One region of the Micromonospora sp. NBC_00898 genome, then DNA from elsewhere that is predicted to be linked to it. Evidence: riboswitches for the same ligand, from Rfam matches in the RefSeq annotation. Region 1 holds a riboswitch; the other holds the start of a gene.
The links. A riboswitch is a leader RNA that binds a small molecule or an ion and turns the genes downstream of it on or off. The one in region 1 is predicted to bind ZMP and ZTP.
Positions count from the first base shown of each region.

Region 2: linked by a shared signal. The riboswitch ahead of OG799_RS13955 (glycine hydroxymethyltransferase) and the one ahead of OG799_RS09985 (bifunctional 5,10-methylenetetrahydrofolate dehydrogenase/5,10-methenyltetrahydrofolate cyclohydrolase) in region 1 are both predicted to bind ZMP and ZTP.

Region 1 is NZ_CP108775.1:2,048,706-2,053,105, forward strand. It holds gene OG799_RS09975 (hypothetical protein) at 88-657, shown strand; gene OG799_RS09980 (hypothetical protein) at 782-1,807, shown strand; ZMP/ZTP riboswitch at 1,806-1,889, shown strand; gene OG799_RS09985 (bifunctional 5,10-methylenetetrahydrofolate dehydrogenase/5,10-methenyltetrahydrofolate cyclohydrolase) at 1,903-2,781, shown strand; gene OG799_RS09990 (endonuclease/exonuclease/phosphatase family protein) at 2,840-3,619, opposite strand; gene OG799_RS09995 (sulfite exporter TauE/SafE family protein) at 3,816-4,400, shown strand, end outside.
Region 2 is NZ_CP108775.1:2,843,835-2,848,234, forward strand. It holds gene OG799_RS13940 (S8 family peptidase) at 1-1,147, shown strand, start outside; gene OG799_RS13945 (hypothetical protein) at 1,304-1,567, shown strand; gene OG799_RS13950 (metallophosphoesterase family protein) at 1,618-2,481, opposite strand; ZMP/ZTP riboswitch at 2,523-2,612, shown strand; gene OG799_RS13955 (glycine hydroxymethyltransferase) at 2,631-4,049, shown strand; gene OG799_RS13960 (IS1380 family transposase) at 4,238-4,400, shown strand, end outside.

The DNA of each region.
Region 1 (4,400 bases):
CGCTCGGGTCGGGTGCCGGGGGTGTCACGGGACAGCGACCACTGCTGACGGGGCAGTCGGATGCGACGGGGCGACTATGTTGCGGCCATGGGAAGAGCCGCGGCGGCGTCCGTCGCCGTACTGCTCGCGGTCACCGTCGCCGGGTGCGCGGCGGAGGGCCGGCTCGGGCTCCGGGTGTCCGGCTGCACCGCACCGGCGCACGAGGACGAGCTGCTTGACGCGTACGCGGCCGACCCGGTCCTGGCGGTGACGCCGGCGGGTGCCCGGCGGGTGCGCGACGTGGTGCGTAGCCATGGCTGCCACCGGATCAGCCGCGAGGACGCCTCGAACACCTCGGTCTCCCTGTCCTGGCGGTCGGATCGGGACCACGGTGAGGCGGAGCTGCGTCGCACCTTCGACCCGGCGGCCCGCGACGCGGGCTGGCGGTACACGGAGGTTCCGGACCAGCCGCCGACGATCGACGGGGGCGGGTTCCTCAGTTGGTGCCGCAGCGTACGGGACGTGCCCAGCCGCCTGGTGGTCCGGTCGGACCCGGCGCAGCGCGTGGACGTGCGGCCCAGCACGGCCGACCGCTCACCGTCGCCGCGGTGGTCGGTCGCGAGCCCGTCCGGCATCTACCTCATTGTCTACGCGGATCCGACCTGCCTCGCGTCTTGACCGTCGCCTCAGCCCGACGGCGTCGCCAGGCACAGGCGGCGGCTGCGGGTCCGCCCATCGACGGGCCGGCCTACGGCCCGCGCCCGGTCGCGGCCGGCGGTCGACGTGGTGGCAGGATCGTCGGATGCGGGTGGGTGCGGCGCGGGCGGTGGCGATGGAGTGGGTGCGGGAGCACGCGCGGCGGGAGCCGGGTGTGCGGGGCGCGTTCTTCAGCGGGTCGACGGCGGGGGTGCCGGATGATGCGGTACTGCCGGGGTCGTCGGACGTGGACGTGGTGGTGGTGCGTGACGAGCCTGCGGCGAAGGTGGGCAAGTTCCGCCACCGTGGTGTGCTGCTGGAGGTCACGGCGCTGACCTGGGAGGACCTGGGGTCGCCGGAGGATGTGCTGGGGTCGTGGGTGTTCGCGCCGTGTTTCCGCACGGACACGGTGATCCTGGATCCGACGGGGCGGTTGGCGGTGGTGCGGGAGCGGGTTGCGGCGGGGTTCGCGGATCCGGAGTGGGTGCGGCGGCGGTGCGCGGGAGTGCGCCGTCGGGTGGCGGGCGGGTTGCGGGTGCTGGACGCGTCGGCGCCGCTGCACGAGCAGGTTACGGCGTGGTTGTTTCCCACGTCGGTCCTGGCGTTGCTGCCGGTGGTGGCGGCGCTGCGGGATCCGACGGTGCGCCGGCGGTATGTGTTGGCCGGGGAGGTGCTGGCGGCGTACGGGTTGGGCGACCGGTTTCCGGAGCTGCTGGCGTCGCTGGACGGTGGCGGGGTGGGTCCGGATCGGGTGCGGGCGCACCTGGCCGGGTTGGCGGCCACGTTCGACGAGGCGGCGCGGGTGCGGCGTACGGAATTCTTCTTCGGCGCGGACATCAGCCCGGCGGCCCGGGCCGTGGTGGTGGACGGCAGCGCCGAGTTGATCGCGGCGGGCCGGCACCGGGAGGCGATGTTCTGGATCGTGGCGACGTACGCGCGGTGTCACGCGGTCCTGGCGGCGGACGCGCCGGGGCGGGAGGTGGCGTTGCGGCCGGCGTTCGAGGCGGCGGTGGCGGATCTGGGGGTGGCGTCGGCGGCGCAGCGGCGGCGGCGGGCGGACGAGGTGGTGGCGTCGTTGCCGGAGTGGTGGGCGGTGGCGGCTGCGGTCGGCGGTTGGGATGTGGCAGGCTGAGCGCTGACGCGACTGGCGGCACCGGGGATGGCAGTAACCATCGGGGAGCTCGTCGCGGAGGTCGACCGCCTGGGCCTCCGCGGTCGGGGTGAGCCATGTCTTCTACGGGTACGACGGCCCGGATTCTGTCCGGTGGCCCGGTGGCGGAGCAGGTGTTGGCGGAGGTCGCCGAGGGCGTGCTGGCGCTGCGCGCGGCGGGGGTGACGCCGACGTTGGCGACGGTGCTGGTGGGCGACGACGACGCCAGTGCCGGGTACATCCGGATCAAGCAGCGGCAGGCGGCGGAGCTGGGGTTCGCGTCCCCGCACGTGCACCTGCCGGCGTCGGCGTCGCAGGCGGATCTACACCGGGTGTTGGAGGATTTCAACGCGGACTCCGATGTGCACGGGGTGTTGGTGCAGTATCCGATCCCGGGGCATCTGGACTACGACCGGGCGTTGCAGGTGCTGGATCCGGACTCCGACGTCGACGGGATGCACCCGGTGAACATGGGCCGGCTGGCGTTGGGTCTGCCGGGGCCGTTGCCGTGTACGCCGGCGGGAATCGAGGCGTTGCTGGCGTTCCACGGGGTGCCGGTGTCGGGCCGGGAGGTGGTGATCCTGGGTCGGGGGGCCACGTTGGGTCGGCCGTTGGCGATGTTGCTGGCGCAGAAGCGGCCCACGGCGAACGCGGCGGTGACGGTGGTGCACACCGGGGTGGCGGACTGGCCGCGGTACACCCGGCGGGCGGAGATCCTGGTGGCGGCGGCCGGGGTGCCGGGGATCATCCAGCCGGAGCATGTGCGCCCCGGCGCGGTGGTGGTCGGCGGCGGGGTGCGGTACGAGGGGCGGCGGTTGCTGCCGGACGTCGACGAGTCGTGCGCCGAGGTGGCAGGGGCGATCACGCCGCGGGTCGGCGGGGTGGGGCCGACGACGGTGGCCATGTTGTTCCGCAACGCGGTGCGGGCGGCTCAGCGGGCCGCCGGGATGGGCTGAGCCGCGGCGCTGTCCGTGGCGGGGGTCGCCGCCGGCCGTGGTGCGGCGTGGGTGCCGGTCAGCCGAGGTCGACGATGAGGGGCCGGTGGTCGGAGATGGCCGACAGCGGGGTGTCGACGGCGGTGACGGGTGGGAGCCGGTCGAGGCCCTGCCGGTCGGCGAGGATGTGGTCGAGTTGGACGCGGGGTTGCCCGGCCGGGTAGGTGGGGCGGCGGCCCAGCGGCCGCCACCGGGTCAGCAGCGCGGCGGGTCCGGCGGGCAGGTTGAGGTCGCCGAGGAGGATCCGCGGGGCGGGCAGCGCGCGCAGGGCGCGTACGACGCGGCGCAGTTGGAGGATGTTCCAGCCGGGGACGAAGGACAGGTGGGTGGCGGCGACGGTGAGCGGGCCGTGTGGGGTGTCCAGGACGGCGGCGAGGACGACGCGGGGTTCGTCGCGCAGCAGGATGAGCCCGCCGCCGGGGCCGGGGACGTAGATCGGGGATCGTACGGGGGCGGGTCGTAGCCGGGTGACCTGCCAGGAGCGGACGGGGTGGCGGCTGATCAGGCCGATGCCGTAGCAGGGTTCGCCGTGGCCGTCGTCGTCGTGGGTCAGGGGGCGGAACTGTTCGCCGGGGGTGCCGACGACGGCGGCGGCGAAGCGGTGTTCGGGGGCGCCGAGGGCACGGGCGGCGATGGCGGTGAGGTCGAGGTTGCCGCTGCGGGACTGGTCGCGGTCGACTTCCTGCAGGGCGAGGATGTCGGCGTCGAGGGCGGTGACGGCGGCGGTGAGCCGGTCGGGGTCGACGAGTCCGTCGGTGAGGGATCGCCCGTGCAGCAGGTTGAAGGTGGCCAGGCGCACGTGCACACCCTACGTCTCCATGCCAGGGTTGCCGGGTGCTCAAGGCGTTGGTGTGTTCGGTGCTGGTATTCGTGGCGGTGGCGTCGGCCGGTCTGTGGTTGCGGCGGCGGCGGGGCCGGTGAGGCTTCCTGCCGGGCGGTGAGGCTGGCCACAGGTGGTCTCGCCGGTCGGCCGGGGGTGGGCAGAATGGCCGCCCGTGGACCCCTTGTCGCTGACCACCCTGCTGACCGCGGCCGCCATGGCGGGCTGGGTGGACGCGGTGGTCGGTGGGGGTGGCCTGTTGCTGTTGCCGGCGCTGCTGGTCGCCGCGCCGGGGGTGCCGGTGGCGACGGCGTTGGGCACGAACAAGCTGGCGGCGATCTTCGGCACGTCGACGGCGGCGGTGACGTACGCGCGGCGGACGAAGTTGGACTGGGCGGTGGCGGGGCCGTCGGCCGGCCTGGCGGTGCTGACCGCCGGGCTGGGTGCGGCGCTGGCGGGGGCGGTGCCGGCGGGGGCGTACCGGCCGGTGGTGCTGGTGGTGCTGGTGTCGGTGGCGCTGTTCGTGCTGGCGCGGCCCCGGTTGGGGGTGGTGGCGCTGCCGGCGCGGCGGACCCGGGCCCGGGTGGCCGCGGCGGTGGCGGTGGCCGGGCTGGGCATCGCCCTGTACGACGGGTTGATCGGTCCGGGTACGGGCACGTTCCTGGTGTTGGCGTTCACCGCGTTGGTGGGTGCGGACTTCGTGCATGGTTCGGCGATGGCAAAGGTGGTCAACGCCGGGACGAACCTGGGCGCGCTGGTG
Region 2 (4,400 bases), 800 kb from region 1:
CGCGGCCGACGTCGCCAGCGCCACCGGCGACCCGACCAACGAGCCCGAGTACGCCAACCAGTGGGACATGGACATGATCCACGTCCCGCAGGCCCACGCGGTCACCACCGGCAGCCCGAACGTCGTCGTCGGCGTGCTGGACAGCGGCATCTCCAGCACCCACCCCGACCTGGCGACCCAGATCGCCAAGGACAAGTCCACGTCCTGCCTGGGCGGTGTCGTCGACACCACCGAAGCGGCGTGGAACCCGACCACCAGCGACCACGGCACCCACGTCGCCGGCACCATCGCCGCCGCCATCAACGGCGTCGGCGTGACCGGCATCGCGCCGGGCGTCAAGGTCGCCGCCGTCAAGGTGGTCAACGACGCCGGCTACATCTACCCGGAGGCCGCGGTCTGCGGGTTCATGTGGGCCGCCACGCACGGCATGCGGGTCACCAACAACAGCTACTACATCGACCCGTGGGAGCTGAACTGCCGCAACGACGCCCGTCAGCGTCCGGTGTGGCAGGCCGTGCAGCGCGCCATCCGTTACTCGAACAGCCAGGGCGTGCTCAACGTGGCGTCCGCCGGCAACTCGAACTACGACCTGGCGCACAAGCTCTCCGACTACGGCAGCCCGGACGACGGGACGCCGGAGGCGCGGGAGAACCTCACCAACGCCTGCATGGACCTCCCCGCGGAGGCTCCGGGCGTGGTGACCGTCGGGGCGGTCGGCCCGACCGGTGCGAAGAGCTACTACTCCTCGTACGGCCAGGGCGTCATCGACGTGACGGCCCCGGGTGGTGACACCCGGTTCCGTACGCAGGGCGTGAAGTCGACCCTCACCGACGGCATCCTGTCGACGACCTTCAACACCGTCACCCGGACCAACGGGTGGGGCTACAAGCAGGGCACCTCGATGTCCGGCCCGCACGCCACCGGCGTCGCGGCGCTGGCGCTGTCGGCGCACCCGGGGATGACCCCCGGCCAGCTGGCGGCATTCCTCGGGACCACGGCGGTGGCGCAGTCCTGCCCGGAGGGCGTCTACAACCCGGTGCCGCTGATTTCGACCGGCCCGCACGCCTACGACGCGACCTGCTCCGGCGGGGAGCGCAACGGGTTCTACGGCGCCGGCATGGTGGACGCGTACAACGTGGTGAAGTAGCAAGCACGGCACGACCAGTGGTGGGGCCCGGCGGAACATCGCCGGGCCCATCCGTTTTTCCAGCTCATGCCGGGGTAGGGGTTCAGGCCTCAGCCCAGACCCTAGGAGGTACCGGACCTGGAGGACGACATCCTCGAGTCGTACGAGGAACACCACGTGGCGGATCTGCTCTGCGCCGAGCTGGCCGCCATGAACGCGTCCGACGAACGCTTCATCGCCAAGACCACGGTGCTGATCGAGAACGTCGAGCACCACGTCGGGGAGGAGGAGCAGGAGTGGTTCCCCAAGGTGCGGGAGGCGCTCGGCCGCAACCAGCTCCAGGAGATCGGCGAGCGGATGATCGCAATGCGCAAGGACGCCCCGCGCACCCTCGACGACCCGAAGGCCCGCAAGAGCCAGGTCGACGCCGCCACCGCTTGACCCCCGCGACTCCCCCGGGGCCCGGCCGCCGGTCGGGCCCCGGCGAGTGTTCACCAGGCCGTCGGCGGCGTCCCCTCCGGCGCGGGCAGAATGCGGCGCGGGGTGCCCGCCGGCGCCGACCGCTGCCGCCACTCACGCGGGTAGCCCACCGACACCTCCTCGAACCGCACCCCGTCGTGCCAGGTCGTCCGGGGGATGTGCAGGTGGCCGTAGACCACCGCGGCGGCGGCGAAGCGCCGGTGCCAGTCGGCGGTCGCCTCGGTGCCGCACCACTGCGCGAAGATCGGGTGACGCAGGATCCGGGTCGGGTCGCGGACCAGCGGGAAGTGGTTGACCAGCACCGTCGGCAGCGCCGGGTCGCGCGCGGCGAGCCGGGCCGCCGTCGTCGCCACCCGGTCCGCGCACCAGGCCGCCCGGCTCGGGTACGGGTCGGGATGCAGCAGGAACTCGTCGGTGCAGACCACCCCGGTCCGGTACGCCTCGGCCAGCGCCGCCTCCGGGGTGTCCAGGCCGTCCGGGCGCCAGCTGTGGTCGTAGAGCAGGAAGAGCGGCGCCACCAGCGCGGGCCCGGCCGGACCGCGCCACACCGGGTACGGGTCCTCCGGGGTGAGCACGCCGAGCTGGCGGCAGAGGTCGACCAGGTGGCGGTAGCGCGCGACACCGCGGAGCTGGACCGGGTCGGCCGGCGGCGTCCAGAGCTCGTGGTTGCCCGGTGCCCAGACCACCGTGGCGAAGCGCCGGCTGAGCAGGTCGAGCGCCCACTCCACCTGGGCCACGGTGTCGCCGACGTCGCCGGCCACCAGCAGCCAGTCCCGCGGTGACTCCGGGCGCAGCGCCTCGACGATCGCCCGGTTGTCGGCGTGCCCGACGTGCAGGTCGCTGATGGCGAGCAGCGCCCCGTCCTCCCCCACCAGCCGATCCTACGAGAGCAGGCCGGGGTCGACCCGGTAGGATCGGCGCGGGCCGTGACTGGCGCGTGGGGATGGAGAACCATCGGGAAGCGGTCCCGTCATGAGGACGCATGCCGAGCGCCTGGGCCTTCCGCACGTCACCAGGAGGTCGCATGTCGCTGAACGCCGAATCCACCGCCTTCCGCAGCGCGCTCGAGGTGATCCGGGCCGTCGAGCCGCGGGTGGCCGACGCCATCGGGGCGGAGCTGGCCGACCAGCGCGAGTCCCTCAAGCTCATCGCGAGCGAGAACTACGCCTCTCCGGCCACCCTGCTGGCCATGGGCAACTGGTTCAGCGACAAGTACGCCGAGGGCACCATCGGCCGGCGCTTCTACGCCGGCTGCCAGAACGTCGACACCGTCGAGGCGCTCGCCGCCGAACACGCGAGGGAGCTGTTCGGCGCCGCCCACGCGTACGTGCAGCCGCACTCCGGCATCGACGCCAACCTGGTCGCGTTCTGGGCGATCCTGGCCGACCGGGTCGAGTCCCCCGCGCTGAAGAAGGCCCAGGTACGCCAGGTCAACGACCTCACCGAGGCGGACTGGTTCGCGCTGCGCCGCGAGCTGGGCAACCAGCGGATGCTCGGCATGTCGCTGGACGCCGGCGGTCACCTCACCCACGGCTTCCGGCCGAACATCTCCGGCAAGATGTTCGACCAGCGCAGCTACGGCACCGACCCGGCCACCGGCCTGATCGACTACGACAACGTCGCCGAGGCGGCCCGCGAGTTCAAGCCGCTGATCCTGGTGGCCGGCTACTCTGCGTACCCGCGGAAGGTCAACTTCCGGATCATGCGGGAGATCGCCGACTCGGTGGGCGCCACCTTCATGGTCGACATGGCGCACTTCGCCGGCCTGGTCGCCGGCAAGGTCTTCACCGGCGACTTCGACCCGGTGCCGCACGCGCACATCGTCACCACCACCACCCACAAGTCGCTGCGCGGCCCGCGCGGCGGCATGGTGCTCTGCGGGCCAGAGCTCGCCGACCAGGTCGACCGGGGCTGCCCGATGGTGCTCGGCGGCCCGCTGCCGCACGTGATGGCCGCCAAGGCGGTCGCCCTGGCCGAGGCCCGCCGCCCCGACTTCGCCGACTACGCCCAGCGGATCGTCGACAACGCCCGGGCGCTCGCCGAAGGGCTCACCCGCCGGGGCGCGAAGCTGGTCACCGGTGGCACCGACAACCACCTGGTGCTCATCGACGTGACCGGCTACGGCCTGACCGGCCGGCAGGCCGAGCAGGCGCTGCTCGACTCCGGCATCGTCACCAACCGCAACGCGGTCCCGCAGGACCCGAACGGCGCCTGGTACACCTCGGGCATCCGGATCGGCACCCCGGCGCTGACCAGCCGGGGCCTCGGCACGGCCGAGATGGACGCCACCGCCGAGCTGATCCACACCGTGCTCACGCAGACCACGTCCGGCGAGTCCAAGGCCAAGTACGTCCTCGACCCGGCCCTGGCCGACAAGGTCAGCAAGCAGGCCAGCGACCTGCTCACCACCTTCCCCCTCTACCCCGCCGTCGACCTCGGCTGACCCGCGACTCCCTCGGCGCCCCGCCCTGCCTCCGGCCGGGCGGGGCGCCGTCTAAGCCTCGATCCGTGGACTGGATCGGTGCACTACTGAGCGGAAGCGGCGTGGAGATGTGACGAGAGTGCCCTCTGAGCTGGGATGATCGGGTTTGTCTAGGACTCGAATCACACCAGCTCGGAAGGACACTCTCGGTGCAAGGATCTCATGCGTGGCGCGGCGACGGCGCGGTGTTCGATGATGACAATCTCGTGTCGCATGCGGGTCTGGTGCCGCTGCTGGAGTTGGCCGAGCAGGCCGGGCTGTCGCGACTGTTGGATGAGCATGTCCGGTTCGTCGATGAGCGGGTGAAGTCCG